4 regions of the Vibrio aestuarianus genome follow, and region 3 is predicted to be linked to each of the others. Evidence: predicted binding sites of a transcription regulator. Region 3 holds the regulator's gene; each other region holds the start of a gene.
The links. Region 3 encodes CRP, which controls carbon source genes, mostly activating them, when cyclic AMP is high. Its sites were predicted from a motif close to TGTGANNNNNNTCACA; they were not measured.
Positions count from the first base shown of each region.

Region 1 (4,337 bases), 240 kb from region 3:
TTGCGGTAATAGATTAAGTCAGGAGAGGCATCAATAAACGAACGTAATAAGGCGGTTCGCTCTGCAAGTTCAAGCTGGGTTTTTTCGCGTTGATAGACTTCATTTTCTAAATCTGCCATCGCCTCTTCACGAGCTTCTTCAGCTTTGATTCTTTCCTCAATTTCTTGGTTTAGTTTGACAATATTTTGTTGCAGCTTGTAGTTCAATTCTTGGTCACGCAAACGCATATCTTTCAATTTTGAAACCAATTTGGAAAGACGCTGACGTGACTCTTCCAGTTGATCAACAACGACCGACAAAAAGTAAACCGCCCACGGCGTGATCAACAAGCCAAAGAATACCGAACGTACAATATCGATATCATCCACGTGACCGTTGAGAACTAATGTGATTCCAACTTGCACCACAACCGCCAGTGCAACCAGCGCAAGAGCAAGCAGAATGGAGAAACGAAGAATGCCCAGCTTAACCAACAGGTCGACATAATACTGGGCAAGGTTTTTCATGGGTTTCATTAAACGCTCCATGCGATAACAGTATGGCTAGTCTAACGTGTTTATCGCTAATTCGTCAGCCAAGTTAATCACAGGGATTTGCTAAAACGTCAAATATTTAACTATTTGGCAGGGAATAGATAAACGGTCTATTTAATAATGAACCTTGAGCACCATCTTTATCTAATGCTCGGCCAATTTCGGTCATCGCTAACCAGCGATTTTCACACCAAAGTGGAGCTAGTAATGTCGGCCGACGGGCGGCAGAAGAGACTCTGTGATACACCACTTCAGGTGGGGTCATACGAATCAGTTCACTCGCGATCGAAACGTATTCCTCTAAAGCTGGGGCTTCTAACTTTCCAGCACGCCAAGCTTTGGCCATAGTGCTACCTTCTACAATATGTAACCCATGCAACTTAATGCCATCGGTTCCAACCGCTAGCACTTGCTGTAAAGTTTCTACATTGTCATCTCGGGTCTCCTTAGGTAACCCAACGATCAAATGCGTGCAGACTTTAATACCAAGCGCACGAGCCCGCTGAGTGATCTTGGCATAACATTCAAAATCATGACCACGATTAATACGTTTCAGCGTGTCGTTATTAGCCGTTTGTAACCCCAGTTCAAGCCAAATCTCATAGCCTTGTTGCACGTAACCAGAAAGCAGATCCAACACGGCATCTGGTACACAGTCAGGGCGAGTACCGACGCACAAGCCAACAATATCTGCCGCTTTAAGTGCTTGTTGATACATATTTTTCAGCACCTGAACTTCAGCGTAAGTACTGGTGTAAGCCTGAAAATACGCTAAGTATTTTTTGGCACGCTTAATTTCACCGGCCCGATCGGTCAGTTGCTGTTCAATACTCTGGATTTGAGTTTGTTCATCAACAAAAGAAGAGACGTTACAGAACGTGCACCCTCCTCGACCAATCGTGCCGTCCCTATTTGGACAACTAAAGCCACCATGTAAGGTGAGCTTATGAACTTTTTCGCCGTAACGTCGCTGAAGATCTTGGCCAATAGTATTAACCAGTTGGTGCAATTGCATTGATGAAGAACCACTCATAGATAGTAATGAATATCAATTCGATTAATGTAACTAAATTACATCCCTGCAAATTAAATCCACAAAGGTTACCCCTTTCAAACACAATGCCACCTAATAAAAATCAATAAACATGCAGAAAAACTGTGTTATTTGCGCAATGTTGCGACATTGTTAAACAAAATATGCATTTTTAACGAAAAAAATGGGCGACTAAAGCGAGTTTTCGTTGGAATTCCCATAAACAAAATTGTAGGATACTTACACAACCGCCCTATTTTTTGTGATATTTATTACACAAATGAATGCGGAAAAATCGGTGATATTCAGCACTCACCTATATAAACCACTACAAAGTGGCATTAATAAATTGAATATCACTAAGGAATGTTTTTCTCGCAATATTTTTCCTGTGAGAAACGGAAAGGACTCGAACTCGCCAATCACCGGTGGGTTTAAATTGATAACAATTAAAGGACAAGTCGCATCGCTAAGTATGCCTTAGCCAACGTGCGTCTAAATTGAACTGGAAGGATGTATCTATGGTAGATAGAGAGCAGAATTCACGAGGTCTATATACTCCTGAATTGGAGCATGACGCTTGTGGTATCGGTTTTGTTGCTCACTTAAAAAACCGTAAGTCTCACGCGGTTGTGACTCAAGCACTGGACATGCTTGCTCGCATGGAACACCGCGGCGGACAAGGCTGTGACCCATGCTCGGGTGACGGTGCCGGTATTTTGCTACAAAAACCTCATGAATTTTTACTTGAAGAAGCTGTTAAACTAGGTATTAAACTGCCTTCTTTTGAAAAATACGGTGTCGGTGTAGTGCTGTTTCCTAAAGATGAGCACAAACGCGCACAATGTCGTGATATTTTAGAACGCAACGCTAAGCGTCTAGAATTAGAAGTAATTGGCTACCGTGTTCTTCCTACCGACAACTCAATGATCGGTGCCGACCCGCTTAGCACTGAACCGCAATTTGAACATGTGTTTATCTCTGGCGGCCCAAGCACCACACCAGAAGAGCTGGAACGTAAACTTTATGTATTACGCAACTACACCGTTCGTGTTTGCTTAGAAAGTATTTCAAACATTGGGGATGATTTTTACATCAACTCAATGTCATACAAAACCTTGGTTTATAAAGGTCAGCTAACGACAGAGCAAGTACCGCAGTACTTCCTTGACCTACAAAATCCGACCATGGTGACAGCGCTTGCACTAGTACACTCTCGCTTCTCTACCAATACATTCCCGAAATGGCGTTTGGCGCAACCTTTCCGTTATATTGCTCACAATGGTGAGATCAATACCGTTCGCGGAAACTTGAACTGGATGAAAGCGCGTGAAGCGATCCTTGAGTCGGATCTCTTTAGTCAAGCCGAAATTGATATGCTACTTCCTATTTGTCAGGAAGGCAGCTCAGACTCATCAAACTTCGATATGGCACTGGAACTTCTCGTGCTTTCAGGTCGCAGCTTGCCACACGCGTTAATGATGATGATCCCAGAAGCGTGGCAAGAAAATAAAAACATGGATCCAACGCGTCGTGCATTCTATCAATACCACGCAAACCTTATGGAACCATGGGATGGCCCAGCCTCTGTTTGTTTCACCGACGGAGTTCAAGTGGGTGCCACACTAGACCGAAATGGTTTACGTCCTTCTCGCTATACCGTCACTAAAGATGATTTCTTGGTCATGGCATCTGAGTCTGGTGTGGTTGAAATTGCTCCAGAAAACGTTGAATATCGTGGTCGTTTGCAGCCTGGCCGTATCTTTGTTGCCGACCTTGAACAAGGCCGTATCATCTCTGATGAAGAAGTAAAAGATACCATTGCCAGCGCCCAGCCTTATGCAAAGTGGGTTGAAGACAACCTACTGAGCTTGAATAAGTTACCAGAGGCAAGCAACCAATATAGCCAACCAACGCCAGAACGCTTAATGTCTCGTCAACAGTCATTCGGTGTCAGCTCTGAAGAAGTGAATGAAATCATTCTTCCATTGGCAAAAACGGGTTACGAGCCACTTTCTGCCATGGGCGCTGACTGGCCATTAGCGGTGTTATCGCATCAATCTCAGCACCTTTCTAACTACTTCAAGCAGTTATTTGCTCAGGTAACCAACCCACCGATCGACCCGATCCGTGAGCGTATGGTGATGTCTCTAAACACCTATTTAGGTAAAGATCAAAATCTACTGACTGAAACGGCCCTTCACTGCCAAAAAGTAGAATTGGAATCTCCTGTTCTTTCTAACTCTGAACTTGAAAAATTACGTGCGATTGATAACGAGCACCTTCAAGCAAAGACGTTAGATATCGTATTCCAAGCAAATGAGGATCAGGGCAAGCTAGAACGTGCTCTTAAACGTATTTGCCAATATGCTGAAGATGCTGTCATTGACGGTTATTCAATTATCTTACTGACTGACCGAGCGGTAAACTCCAACCATGCAGCTATCCCTGCAATGTTGGCAGTAGGCGCGGTTCATCACCACTTAATCCGTAAAGGTTTGCGTGCGAAATGTGCCATTGTGGTTGAAACGGGTGATGCGCGTGAAACGCACCACTTCGCGACCTTAATTGGCTATGGTGCAAACGCGGTTAACCCTTACTTGGTTATTGAAACCATTATTGAACTGCAACGCACCAAAAAACTGGATCCAAATACATCGGCTAAAGAGCTGTTTGCTAATTACCGTAAAGGGATCAATGGCGGTCTGCTGAAAATCTTCTCTAAAATGGGCATCTCAACGCTGCAGTCTTACCACGGTGCACAGATCTTT
Region 1 covers NZ_JAKNYQ010000001.1:885,606-889,942, reverse strand. The annotation lists gene arcB (aerobic respiration two-component sensor histidine kinase ArcB) at 1-515, opposite strand, end outside; gene mnmL (tRNA modification radical SAM protein MnmL/YtqA) at 613-1,548, opposite strand; gene gltB (glutamate synthase large subunit) at 2,088-4,337, shown strand, end outside.
Region 1: a site for CRP is predicted at 1,828-1,843, ahead of gltB (glutamate synthase large subunit). Genes of this name have one in related genera too.

Region 2 (4,337 bases), 1.8 Mb from region 3:
CCACCAGCGCGCATTTTTTCAAATAGTGCTAAATTCTCTTCAACACTGCGATCACGATATGGACTAAGTTTACCTGGTTGAGTCAACGTACCACGATATTCACGGATTTGCTCTGGGCTGAGTTCTTCAACATAAGCAAGGCCTTTTTGAATCAACTCAATAGCGTATTGGTAAAGTTGGTCGAAATAGTTTGAGGAATAACAAACATCGCCAGACCATTGGAAACCGAGCCAGCTAACATCTTCTTTAATTGACTCTACGTATTCAACATCTTCTTTCTCTGGGTTCGTATCATCAAAACGTAGATTACACTGTCCCAGATAGTCTTGAGCAATACCAAAGTTTAAGCAGATAGATTTCGCATGACCAATATGCAAATAGCCATTCGGTTCTGGCGGGAAACGAGTATGCACGCTTGTGTGTTTACCATCCGCTAAATCTTTATCAATGATTTGGCGAATAAAATTCGATGGACGAGCCTCAGCTTCACTCATCTGTAGCACCTCAAAATTATTAGTATTGTCAGAAAGTTTTTCTGTATGGGAAAGCAGTAATGCCGCAGAAACAGAAAGTTTGCCGCTAATGATCCACAATTATCTACTATTGCACAATAAAAAGTGGGGATTTCTTACGAATATTTCAATCATTCGCTTGTTCAAGCACCAGTTCATACCAATCGGGATAAATAGGTGATCAGATAATTACGCAGGAAAAATCGCTGAGAGCAAGGCATAGATTGCAGCTAGTTGACCTACCTACAAAATCTATAACGCCGCTATCAGCGATTTTAACCAGCAAGAATGACCAGATATTTATTCTGGTTGGTATCAACATGCGGCCTTATGCAAAATAGAGCAAGCGTTACAATAAAGATAAAGAAAAGCCCCCGTTAAATAACGAGGGCCTTAGTTATAATCAGAACAAGATTATTTAGTTAGGAAGTTGTACCGCTGACAAGTCTTCGTTTGCGCCGATAGACTTCATTTCACCAGCAACAATCTCAGCTAGAGGACCTAAAATAACTTGTAAGTTGTTAGTACCAAGCTTAACAACACCCATAGCACCTAACGCTTTTAGCTGTTTCTCATCAATGACACTCATATCGTTCACAGATAGACGTAGACGAGTGATACATGCATCGATATTGCTTAGGTTAGCGTGACCACCAAGTGCTTTAAGGTACTGCTTAGCCAGTTCAGAAGACTCTTTTGCACCAGATACTTGGTTAGCACTTTCTTCATCATCTTCACGGCCCGGAGTTTTTAGACCGAACTTAACAATAACAGTGCGGAATACTACGTAGTAGATAGCGAAGAATGCTAGACCTTGAGCAATCAACATGTACCAGTTAACCGCTAACGGGTTACGTGATGACAATACCATATCCACTAGACCTGCAGAGAAACCGAAGCCTGCAATCCACTGCATTGATGCGGCGATAAATACTGATACGCCCGTTAATACTGCGTGTAGCAAATATAGCGCTGGAGCTAGGAACATGAATGAGAATTCTAGCGGCTCTGTAACACCAGTGAAGAATGAAGCGAAACCTGCAGCAATCATGATAGACGCTACTTTTTCTTTATTCTTAGCAGTAGAAGTGTGGTAGATAGCTAGAGCTGCACCCGGTAGACCAAACATCATGATAGGGAAGAAACCTGCTTGGTACATACCAGTAACACCAGGAATACCAGTACCTTCAGCAATTGATTTCGCGCCACCTAGGAAGTTAGGGATATCATTAATACCAGCAACGTCAAACCAGAATACTGAGTTTAATGCATGGTGAAGGCCAACAGGAATCAATAGACGGTTGAAGAATGCGTAGATACCAGCACCCGCAGAACCTAGACCTTGAATTGATTCACCAAATGATACTAGACCGCCATATACATGTGGCCATACATACATAAGAACGAACGCAATAAAGATACCAGCAAACGACGTTAAAATAGGAACAAGACGCTTACCAGAGAAGAACGCAAGTGCTTTGTGTAATTCAACTGTAGAGAAACGGTTATAAATTTCAGCAGAGATAATACCAACGAGAATACCAACAAATTGGTTGTTGATTTTACCAAATGCGGCAGGAACAGCACTTGGATCAATGCCTTGAATTTGTGCAACAGCTCCTGGAGAAAGTAGTGTAGTAACAACCAAGAAGCCAACGAAGCCAGATAGTGCTGCCGCGCCGTCTTTGTCTTTCGACATACCGTACGCAACACCCACAGCAAACAACACAGACATATTGTCGATGATTGCCGCACCAGCTTTAATCAAGAATGCAGCTAAGGCACTGTTTGCACCCCAACCATTCGGGTCAATCCAGTAACCAATACCCATTAATATCGCGGCAGCTGGCAGTGTGGCAACGGGTACCATCAACGCCTTGCCTACTTTTTGAAAGTATCCAAGAATATTCACCTTAAGTTCCCCCTATAGGATTTTTTATTTGGTCGAGCCACTTATTTTGGTCGCTCAATTTAGTCAAACTTAGTTTATGTAATTAATTTTGCCCCGCAAATTAAAACCTTATCATTTGTGATCATAGTCACCACAAACCGTCAAATATCGAGGTTTTTGCTAGCGAGATCATAAAACTTATTTTACAATTAAAAAAAATGAAAAATTAACGATAAGATTTGCTTGCTTAAGACTTAAAGAGCCAGCATGAAAAACTCGGATTAACTGGTTTCTCACAGAGATAAACTGTACAAATAAATAAAATATCCCAGTTAAAACGAACACTTAACATTAGCACCATATACCGATGGCCGTTTGCTAAATAGATAATTCGCGACCTAATTGAAGTAAGAAAAGTAAGCCAAGACACCGACTCATTTCATCTTTTATTTCGTCGCTTAATCAAATTTATAAGATATCGATAGAGAAGGATTCGCTGATTATGTACGCGCTAACTAACTGTAAAATCTACACTGGCAGTAATGTCCTCGTTGATCACGCTGTTATCATTAAGGATGATTTGATTGAAGCTGTATGCCCGCTAACAGATTTACCACAAGATATTACAACTCAAGATCTGAAGGGTGCGAACGTAAGCCCAGGCTTTATCGACCTGCAACTTAATGGCTGTGGCGGAGTGATGCTTAATGATGAAGTAACAGCCGATACCATGCAGACAATGCACAAAGCGAATCTAAAATCAGGCTGCACCAGCTTTTTACCGACTCTTATCACTTCATCTGATGAAGATATGCGCCAAGCCATCGCGGCAGCTCGTGAGTACCAAACAAAATACAAAAATCAGTCCTTAGGTTTACACCTTGAAGGTCCATATTTGAATGTGATGAAAAAAGGTATCCACAGCGTTGATTTCATTCGTCCTTCTGATGACAACATGATTAACACGATGTGTGAAAACAGCGATGTGATAGCAAAAGTTACCCTCGCACCAGAGCACAATAACCCACAACACATTGAACGCCTCGCGAAAGCGGGAATCGTTGTGTCTATCGGCCATACCAACGCAACCTACACTGAAGCACGAAACAGTTTCGAATCAGGCATCACCTTTGCGACACACTTATTCAATGCCATGACCCCAATGGTTGGACGTGAGCCTGGAGTTGTCGGTGCCATTTATGATACACCTGACGTTTATGCGGGAATCATTGCCGATGGCTTCCACGTTGATTACGCTAACATTCGAATCGCCCACAAAATTAAAGGTGAAAAGCTCGTATTAGTGACCGATGCCACAGCTCCCGCAGGTGCTAACATGGATTACTTTATTTTTGTCGGTAAGAAAGTATATTACCGTGATGGTAAGTGTGTTGATGAAAATGGCACACTAGGCGGCTCAGCCCTCACTATGATTGAGGCAGTACAAAACACGGTTGAGCACGTTGGTATCGCTTTGGACGAAGCACTAAGAATGGCTACTCTGTATCCAGCAAAAGCAATTGGGGTTGACAACAAACTAGGCCGAATTAAAAAAGGCATGGTGGCAAACTTGGCTGTTTTTGATCGTGACTTCAATGTTCAAGCGACGGTTGTTAACGGAAAATACGAGCACAATTGATAATGAATGGCGGACAAATAGGTAACGTAGATTTAGTCAAACAACTCAACAGCGCAGCAGTTTATCGATTGATCGACCAGCAAGGTCCTATATCTCGAATCCAAGTTGCTGATGTGAGTCAACTTGCTCCTGCAAGTGTTACAAAAATAACCCGCCAACTACTTGAACGCGGCCTTATCAAAGAGGTCGCCCAACAAGCATCAACGGGTGGACGTAGAGCCATCTCATTGACGACAGAAGTCGCACCTTTCCACTCAGTTGCTGTTCGTTTAGGGCGTGACTACATTCAACTAAG
Region 2 covers NZ_JAKNYQ010000001.1:2,418,939-2,423,275, forward strand. The annotation lists gene glnS (glutamine--tRNA ligase) at 1-494, opposite strand, end outside; gene nagE (N-acetylglucosamine-specific PTS transporter subunit IIBC) at 931-2,424, opposite strand; gene nagA (N-acetylglucosamine-6-phosphate deacetylase) at 2,906-4,042, shown strand; gene nagC (DNA-binding transcriptional regulator NagC) at 4,045-4,337, shown strand, end outside.
Region 2: a site for CRP is predicted at 2,541-2,556, ahead of nagE (N-acetylglucosamine-specific PTS transporter subunit IIBC). Genes of this name have one in related genera too.

Region 3 (4,337 bases):
TCATCGCCAAAGAAACTGGTAAACCCATTTGGGAAACTCGTACTGAAGCGGCGGCGATGGCTGGTAAAATCGCTATTTCGATTCGTGCTTATCATGATCGTACGGGTGAAAGTGCGCGTGAGGCAGCGGGAAACCAAATTGTACTGCGTCACCGTCCACTTGGTGTAATGGCGGTATTTGGTCCCTATAATTTCCCAGCACATTTACCGAATGGTCATATTGTTCCGGCTCTTTTAGCGGGTAATACCGTGGTGTTTAAGCCTTCTGAGCAAACCCCGTGGACGGGCGAATTTGCCATGAAACTGTGGCAAGATGCAGGGTTACCAGCAGGTGTGCTCAACCTTGTACAAGGGGCGAAAGAAACAGGCATCGCTCTGGCCGAGTCAAAAGGTATTGATGGTTTGCTATTTACTGGCAGTGCTAACACTGGGCATTTACTGCATCGTCAGTTTGCCGGGCAACCTGGCAAAATGCTGGCGCTTGAAATGGGCGGGAACAACCCGATGGTGATCTCCGATCAGTATGGTGACTTAGATGCAGCGGTATACACCATCATTCAATCGGCTTTCATTAGCGCAGGGCAGCGCTGCACTTGCGCGCGTCGCCTGTACGTTCCTGTCGGTGAAAAAGGTGATGTGCTATTAAGTAAATTGATCACCGCAACCCAAAAGCTACGAATTGATCAACCATTTGCCGATCCTGCGCCATTTATGGGGCCACAAATCTCGCAAGCTGCCGCGCAATTTATTCTCAATGCACAGGCTAATTTACAATTTTTAGGTGGTTATAGTTTGGTGGAAGCCAAACCGCTGCAAGCGGCATTTGTTACGCCAGGAATCATTGACGTAACCGCTATTAGTGAGTTGCCTGACGAAGAATACTTTGGCCCGTTATTACAAGTGGTGCGCTATCAGACTTTAGAGCAAGCGGTTGAGTTGGCCAATGCTACCCGTTTTGGTTTGTCTGCAGGTTTAGTATCAACTGATGATGCCGAGTGGGATTATTTTGTTGATCATATCCGCGCTGGTATCGTAAACCGTAATCGCCAATTAACTGGTGCGAGTGGTGATGCACCATTTGGTGGGCCGGGGGCATCGGGTAACTTGCGCCCGAGTGCTTATTACGCGGCTGATTACTGTGCATACCCTATGGCTTCAATGGAAGGGCAGGCAACAGAATTACCTGCCACTCTCAGCCCTGGGGTTGAGCTATAACCTACGGAATAATAAAAAGCCTCTCATAGAAGAGGCTTATCCCCTTTCTACTTGAAGTTGCAGCGGTGTTGGCTACGTTTGTTCACCCCAATTACATAGTTTATCTATGCTCATGGGGATTTACTCACTTGCCACCTACCTGCCACTTCAAGTGGTTTGGGTATAGATCCTGAAACCTGGATCAATACACAACTTAACGTCACAGGTTGAATTGCCGCTGGATGTATTTTCTGAATCGTTTCAATAAATATTAAGCGGCAATATTTATCCAATAACCTCATACTGAAACTAAGGCTTTATACATACTCAAGGTATATCGCTTGCTAGACACATTGCTGACAAGGAGGCGTTATGACGCCAACCGTTTTATTTCAATCGCTATGGAATGACTATATTCAACGTCTTTGTCCTTCGGCTGACAAAGTTCATCAATTGCTTCAAGAAGATGAAGCTTTGATCAATGATCATATCGCTTTGCGAACCTTTAATGTTGCTCCCCTGGGGATTGAAACACTGGCTAAGCCTTTTTTAGCATTAGGTTATACAGCGTGTGGTGATTATCAATTTGAAAGTAAGAAGTTAGTCGCGAAGCACTATGAACATCCTGATCCAACGCAGCCTAAGGTTTTCATTAGTGAGCTAAAAGTGGCAGAGTGCTCACCTGAGTTGCAAGCGATTGTAGCCAAACTGGTAGAGCAAGTAGATAGCGACAAACTCACCAGTAGCGACTTTTTGTATAGTGGTCGATTATGGCAGATAGCCCATAGCGATTACCTCACTTTGGCTCAGGAAAGTGAATACGCCGCATGGTTGGCAGCTCATGGCTATGGGGCCAATCATTTTACCGTTAGTGTTAACCAGTTGAATGCGTTTAATGAAGTCAAAGCGGTGAATGCTCACCTTCGCCAAGCTGGCTTTGTTATTAATGAAAATGGCGGAGAAGTGAAAGGCACGCCAGAGGTGCTGCTAGAACAATCTTCCACCATGGCAGATAAAGTACCGGTGCAATTTAGTGATGGTGTTGAGATGATTCCGGGCGGTTTTTACGAGTTTGCCAAACGCTATCCAATGGCAAACGGTGAGTTATATAGTGGGTTTGTTGCCGCTTCAGCTGACAAGATTTTTGAAAGCACTGATATGCAATAAAATTGTGCTGAGCCTTTGCCAACAAAAAGCCACCTAAGTTTCCCAAGGTGGCTTTATCGATTCAGTCTCTCAATTTCTGTTGAAATTAACGAGTTCCGTATACCACGATAGTTTTACCGTGTGCAGAAATTAGGTTCTGCTCTTCTAGCATTTTCAAGATACGACCAACTGTTTCACGAGAACAGCCAACGATTTGACCGATTTCTTGACGGGTGATCTTGATTTGCATGCCATCTGGGTGAGTCATTGCGTCAGGTTGTTTCGCTAGGTTTAGTAGCGTTTGAGCAATACGGCCCGTTACGTCAAGGAACGCAAGGTCACCTACTTTTTGACTAGTCACTTGTAAACGACGTGAAATCTGAGCAGATAGGCGCATTAGAATATCTGGATTCACCTGGATAAGTTGACGGAATTTCTTAAATGAAATCTCTGCCACTTCACAAGGAGATTTAGCACGAACCCAAGCGGTACGTTCTTGGTCTTCTTCGAATAGACCAAGTTCACCGATAAAGTCACCTTGGTTTAGGTAAGAAAGGATCATCTCCTTACCTTCTTCGTCTTTAATAAGAACCGCAACAGAACCTTTAACGATGTAGTACAACGTTTCAGCTTTCTCGCCCGCGTGGATCAGCGTGCTCTTTGATGGGTACTTATGAATATGACAGTGTGAAAGAAACCACTCTAGTGTTGGGTCGGTTTGAGGTTTACCTAGAACCATAATATCTCACTTCCTCTGCAGGGTACGCTTGCTGCTTTCCATATTTTAGCTAAGCCTTTAAATTGACTTACTAGGATAAGAGCACTTTACAAGTGCTGCAAGCTAACTTGTGTTTCGGTTAAGAATAGTATCCTTTTTCGGAAACGATTTCTTGACTTTAATCGTGTCGACTACACGATAATTTAAGCAAAAATGTGCACATGATCACGGTATGAAAAGTAACCGTAAAAAGTGCAAAAATATTATCCAATTTTCCCTGTTTCAATTAATTGTTGCAGGATAGGGCGAACAATCAGCTCCATGGCAAAACTCATCTTGCCACCAGGAACAACGATGGTGTTATGGCGCGACATAAATGAACCATCAATCATGGCCAGTAAATAGGGGAAATCGACATTCTTAATGCCACGTAGCCTTATCACCACGAAGCTTTCATCCAAACTGGGGATACCCTTTGCGTTGAGCGGGTTTGAGGTATCGACTGTGGGCACGCGCTGGAAGTTAATATGGGTGCGAGAAAACTGTGGGGTGATGTAATTGAGGTAGTCGTCCATCGAGCGAACAATCGAGTCCATTACAGCTTCGCGTGAATGACCACGATCGCGCGTATCACGTACGTATTTTTGGATCCACTCTAGGTTAACAATCGGCACCATGCCAATCAAAAAATCGACATGTTGAGCCACGTTGACATCACCATCGACCACACCACCATGTAACCCTTCGTAGAACATAACATCAGAATTTTCTGGCAAATCTTGCCATGGAGTAAACGTTCCTGGCATTTGGTTATAGGGAACGGCTTCATCAAATGAATGCAGGTAGCGACGAACTTGCCCTGTTCCTAGTTTGCCGTATTGGCGAAAAAACTCTTCCAGTGCGCCAAAGTCATTAGCTTGGGGACCAAAATAACTGATGTGTTTGCCTTGCTCTCGTGCTTTACGGATCTCTACGTCCATTTCTGGACGTGTGAAACGGTGGAAGCTGTCGCCTTCAACCCAAGCAGGTTTAATGCTCATCATATTGAACATTTTGCGAAACGCTTCAGAGGTTGTGGTAGTACCGGCACCGGATGAGCCCGTGACGGCTATAATCGGATGTTTTGCTGACATGACAAACCCTGTCTTTATGTAACGTACTTGTTATTTATTGTCGCAATATAGCACGGAAAGACTAGATTGCGGTGCGCTAAAACGATTTACGCACTTGAATATCGACACTTTCGTGCAATTCAGAATAGACTATGGCAACTTCACCAC
Region 3 covers NZ_JAKNYQ010000001.1:641,200-645,536, forward strand. The annotation lists gene astD (succinylglutamate-semialdehyde dehydrogenase) at 1-1,214, shown strand, start outside; gene MCT08_RS03065 (DUF1338 domain-containing protein) at 1,566-2,360, shown strand; gene crp (cAMP-activated global transcriptional regulator CRP) at 2,446-3,078, opposite strand; gene MCT08_RS03075 (phosphoribulokinase) at 3,321-4,190, opposite strand; gene MCT08_RS03080 (YheU family protein) at 4,267-4,337, opposite strand, start outside.

Region 4 (4,337 bases), 2.1 Mb from region 3:
GCCAACTCACCACACACACAAACAGGAATATTATGTAGCTTACAGGTATCATGAATTTGCTTCAGTGCTAGCACAACTGCGGGATGCATCGATTCATAGACATCAGCAACATGGGCATTGTTCCGATCCACAGCTAATAAATATTGTGTTAAATCGTTGGTTCCAACCGAGACAAAATCGATCTTATTCGCGATTAGTGGGAGTAGATAGATCATCGATGGTACTTCAATCATAATGCCAATTTGTGGCATTACAATTTTCTCATCAACAGCAGAGACTTCTCGGTACGCCTGATGGATAAGGTGCAGTGCATCATCTAGCTCTTTTGCTCCCGAGACCATGGGTAACAAAATACTTAAGTTTTGATGATCAATACTGGCGCGCATCATCGCGCGCAGTTGAATTAAGAAAATATCGGGATGATCTAAAGTAAAACGAATACCGCGCCACCCTAAAAATGGGTTGTCTTCTTCGATCGGCAAGTATGGTAATGGTTTATCACCACCGATATCTAAGGTTCGCATCACGACTCGTTTATCAGGGTACGCATTAAGAACACTACGATACTGTTGCAACTGTTCATCTTCAGAAGGAAAACGATGCTGCAATAAAAAGGAGATTTCAGTACGATATAGGCCGACACCATCAACACCTTGATTGATAGCAATATTAGTATCAGCGCTCAACCCTGAATTGAGCAACAATTCGATACGTTGACCATCTAAAGTCACAGGAGCTTCAGCAATGGTTTCATTAACCATCTTAGAAAGCTCTGTTTCTTCATCTGCTAAGGCACGATATTCAGCTAACAGTTGTCGATTAGGCGCAATGAATATTTTGCCACTATAGCCATCAACGATCCCTTGCTTACCATTAATTTCTTTAAGATTAAGCGATACTCCCATCACGGCAGGAATACCCAGTGCACGTGACAGAATCGCCGCATGTGAGTTAGCCGCCCCTTCGATAGAAACCACTGCGAGAAGTTTATCTTTGGGAATGGAAGCTAAAATTGAGGCGGTTAGTTCTCGTACCACCAAAATAATTGGCTTATCCAACTGCTGTTGATCATGTTCACTATTATGCAAAAAGAATAACAGACGCTGCCCAAGCTCACGAATATCTTGCGCCCTTTCGCGCAAGTACACGTCCGACATTCTGGCAAATCGGTTTGAATAGGTCTCGACCACTTGTCTTAACGCCCAATCGGCGCGATCACCTTTTTGGATCTGACCTTTAAGGTCACTGCGTAACATCGGATCGTTTAATAAGTGGGTAAAAAGATCAAAGATAGCTAAAGCATCTTTATTGATTTCGCTATCTAATTTTTTTCTCAGCCGACGAAAATCACTAAGCGCATTTTCAATCGCTAGTAAAAGCCATTCTTGTTCACGGTCAATATCTAACGTAGAAGCCGGATAAACCTCAGATAACTGAGGTTGAGTGTTATCCCACCAAAACTCGCCAATCGCGACACCAGAAGACGCAGCAACACCCGTCGTTGCTAATTGATTCTTTGAAAGTAACCACTGCCCTTGTGTTTGGGCATGAGCAATAATAACTGCCACTTGGGCGGCCAGAGTCACAATAAAGGACTCTTCCATTTCACTAAATAAACGGGGAGATTTTTGCTGGACCACCAGCACGCCAAGTACTCGCTTACGGTGGATAATCGGCGTGCCAAGAAAGCTGTGATAAACCTCTTCACCCAACTCTTTGACATATTTGAAATTAGGATGCTTCGACGCTTCAGCAAGGTTGATTAGCTCAGCTGAGCGCTTAACTAAACCAACCAACCCCTCATCAAAACCGAGATGAATTTTATCGCCTTTGAATTTTAAGCCTTGTGTGGCCATCAATTCTAAGCGCTGCTTTTCTTCATTAGCAAGATAGACAGTGCAACACTCTGTACTCATTGCATTGCACGTTTGCTTAACCAAAATATCCAACGCTTGATAAACGTTTTCTAGCTTAGATACTTGTTCAACTATTTCCCTTAGCTGAGAGAGCATGTCTATCCTCTTCGGTTTTTGCGTTTACCTTTACGTTCTTTAAATGGCATCGCAACTGATGCAAACTCTTTCATCGCCCGGCGATAAACATCGCGCTTAAAAGAAACCACTTGTCTAACTGGATACCAAAAACTTACCCAGCGCCAACCATCAAATTCAGGGGTATTTCCACGTTGCATGTTGATTCTTGATTCATCACATTCCATACGCAGAAGGAACCATTTCTGTTTTTGTCCGATACAAACCGGTTGTGAATCCCAGCGAACTAAGCGTTTGGGTAATTTGTATCTTAACCAATGACGACTTGTTGCTATGATTTTCACATCTTTCTTGGTGAGACCAACCTCTTCATAAAGCTCTCGAAACATGGCTTGTTCAGCAGTTTCGTCTTCATCAATTCCACCTTGTGGAAATTGCCAAGAATGTTGTCCGTATCGTTTCGCCCAGAATACCTGACCATGGTTGTTACAAATCACAATACCAACATTGAGTCGGTAACCATCGCCATCGATCACTGGCCAACCTCTAATAAAATCTTAATTGCTTTGATTTTTCCACATATCCCCAATCGGAGCAAACTTACTAATGTGATTAACACGAGATTTATGTGCTCCCAACAGAAGATTGGATAACTTTTAATCTAAAATGAACTTATCAACAAAATAATGAGAGCACTGCCACATTTATTCACGTTTTCTGTGAGTAACTATGTGAAGAATATCGTTCTAAAGCATAAAAACCGCATAATTCACGATCCAGACCATTAAAAAGCAACATACAAAATAAAAGTAATAACAAACAAAAACAACAGGTTAAAATAAAAAAAACGATACAAGCCTGCTTGTGAAACGTACAAGTTTTGATCTTTTAGCAAGATGCTCAAAGATCCACCACTTAATTCGTTATCCACACAACAAAACAGAAATTATAGAGATAAGCGTAATGAATGGTCACATCCCCCCTCTAAAAACCCTGTAAATACATACATACCTACCAACTGTATAATATTTTTGAGGTCAACATGTGGATAACTCACTTTTCGATGATCTTTTAGACAAAAGATCCAAACACGACACAACACTACATTACCTGTTAGATTTGCTACAATCCGACTTTTACAAGTCCAACTATCATGAAACCAGCACCTAAAACCGAACATGAACTGCTGCTTAGGGCGCAAAATATCGCTGGGCTAAGCTTTCGTGAGCTGGCCGAAGAAGCTCAGATGCCGATTCCTCCTAACCTTAAGAAAGACAAGGGCTGGGTTGGACAACTGTTAGAGTGGCATTTAGGGGCTACCGCAGGCAGTAAACCTCAGCAAGACTTCGAACAACTTGGCATTGAACTAAAAAGTATTCCAATAGGTTACTCAGGCAAACCGCTTGAAACGACGTTTGTTTGCGTTGCTCCCTTAACCGGTGTTCAAGGATTAACCTGGGAGCAAAGTCATGTACGCAACAAGCTATCACGAGTTTTGTGGGTTCCTATCGAAGGAGAAAGAGAAATTCCACTTGCCGAACGCCACGTTGGATCGCCACTACTTTGGAGCCCTTCAATAGAAGAAGAGCAACAACTCAAAAATGACTGGGAAGAGTTAATGGAATTTATTGTGCTAGGCAATGTAGAACAGATCACTGCAAGGCATGGTGAAGTATTACAGCTACGCCCTAAAGCGGCTAATGGCCGAGTATTAACCGAAGCCTATGGCGCTAATGGCAAACCCATTAGAACCTTGCCTCGTGGCTTTTATTTAAGAACTCAATTTACTGCTACAATTCTTGAGCGATACTTTGTTTAAACAAGTAAAGTCAGTGGCTGTAAAATAGTTAACAGTTTGATCTCTAGTCACAAATTTCATTTCCGTTTATCAATATTCTTCGCTTATAGTGAAAAAACATCACGCACTCATCCGCGATATTCAGCAAGGAAGGATTATGCAATATACCAAACTGCCGCATTCAACACTGGAAGTGAGTAAAATCTGTTTAGGCACAATGACTTTTGGTGAGCAAAACAGTCAACAAGAAGCCTTTCAACAACTCGATTACGCATTTGAACGAGGGGTTAATTTCATTGATACCGCAGAGATGTACCCCGTACCTCCTACAGGACAGACTCAAGGATTAACCGAGAGTTACATTGGTAATTGGCTTGAAAAATCAGGTAAACGAGAAAAAATCGTATTAGCGACAAAAGTAGCAGGACCTCGTAATGTTCCTTACATTCGCGACAACATGTCACTCGACCGACGTAATGTCCACCTTGCTATTGATGACAGTCTTAGTCGTCTAAAAACGGACTATGTCGACCTATACCAACTGCATT
Region 4 covers NZ_JAKNYQ010000001.1:2,726,911-2,731,247, forward strand. The annotation lists gene ptsP (phosphoenolpyruvate--protein phosphotransferase) at 1-2,012, opposite strand, end outside; gene rppH (RNA pyrophosphohydrolase) at 2,015-2,527, opposite strand; gene mutH (DNA mismatch repair endonuclease MutH) at 3,145-3,810, shown strand; gene MCT08_RS12445 (NADP(H)-dependent aldo-keto reductase) at 3,947-4,337, shown strand, end outside.
Region 4: a site for CRP is predicted at 2,679-2,694, ahead of rppH (RNA pyrophosphohydrolase). Genes of this name have one in related genera too.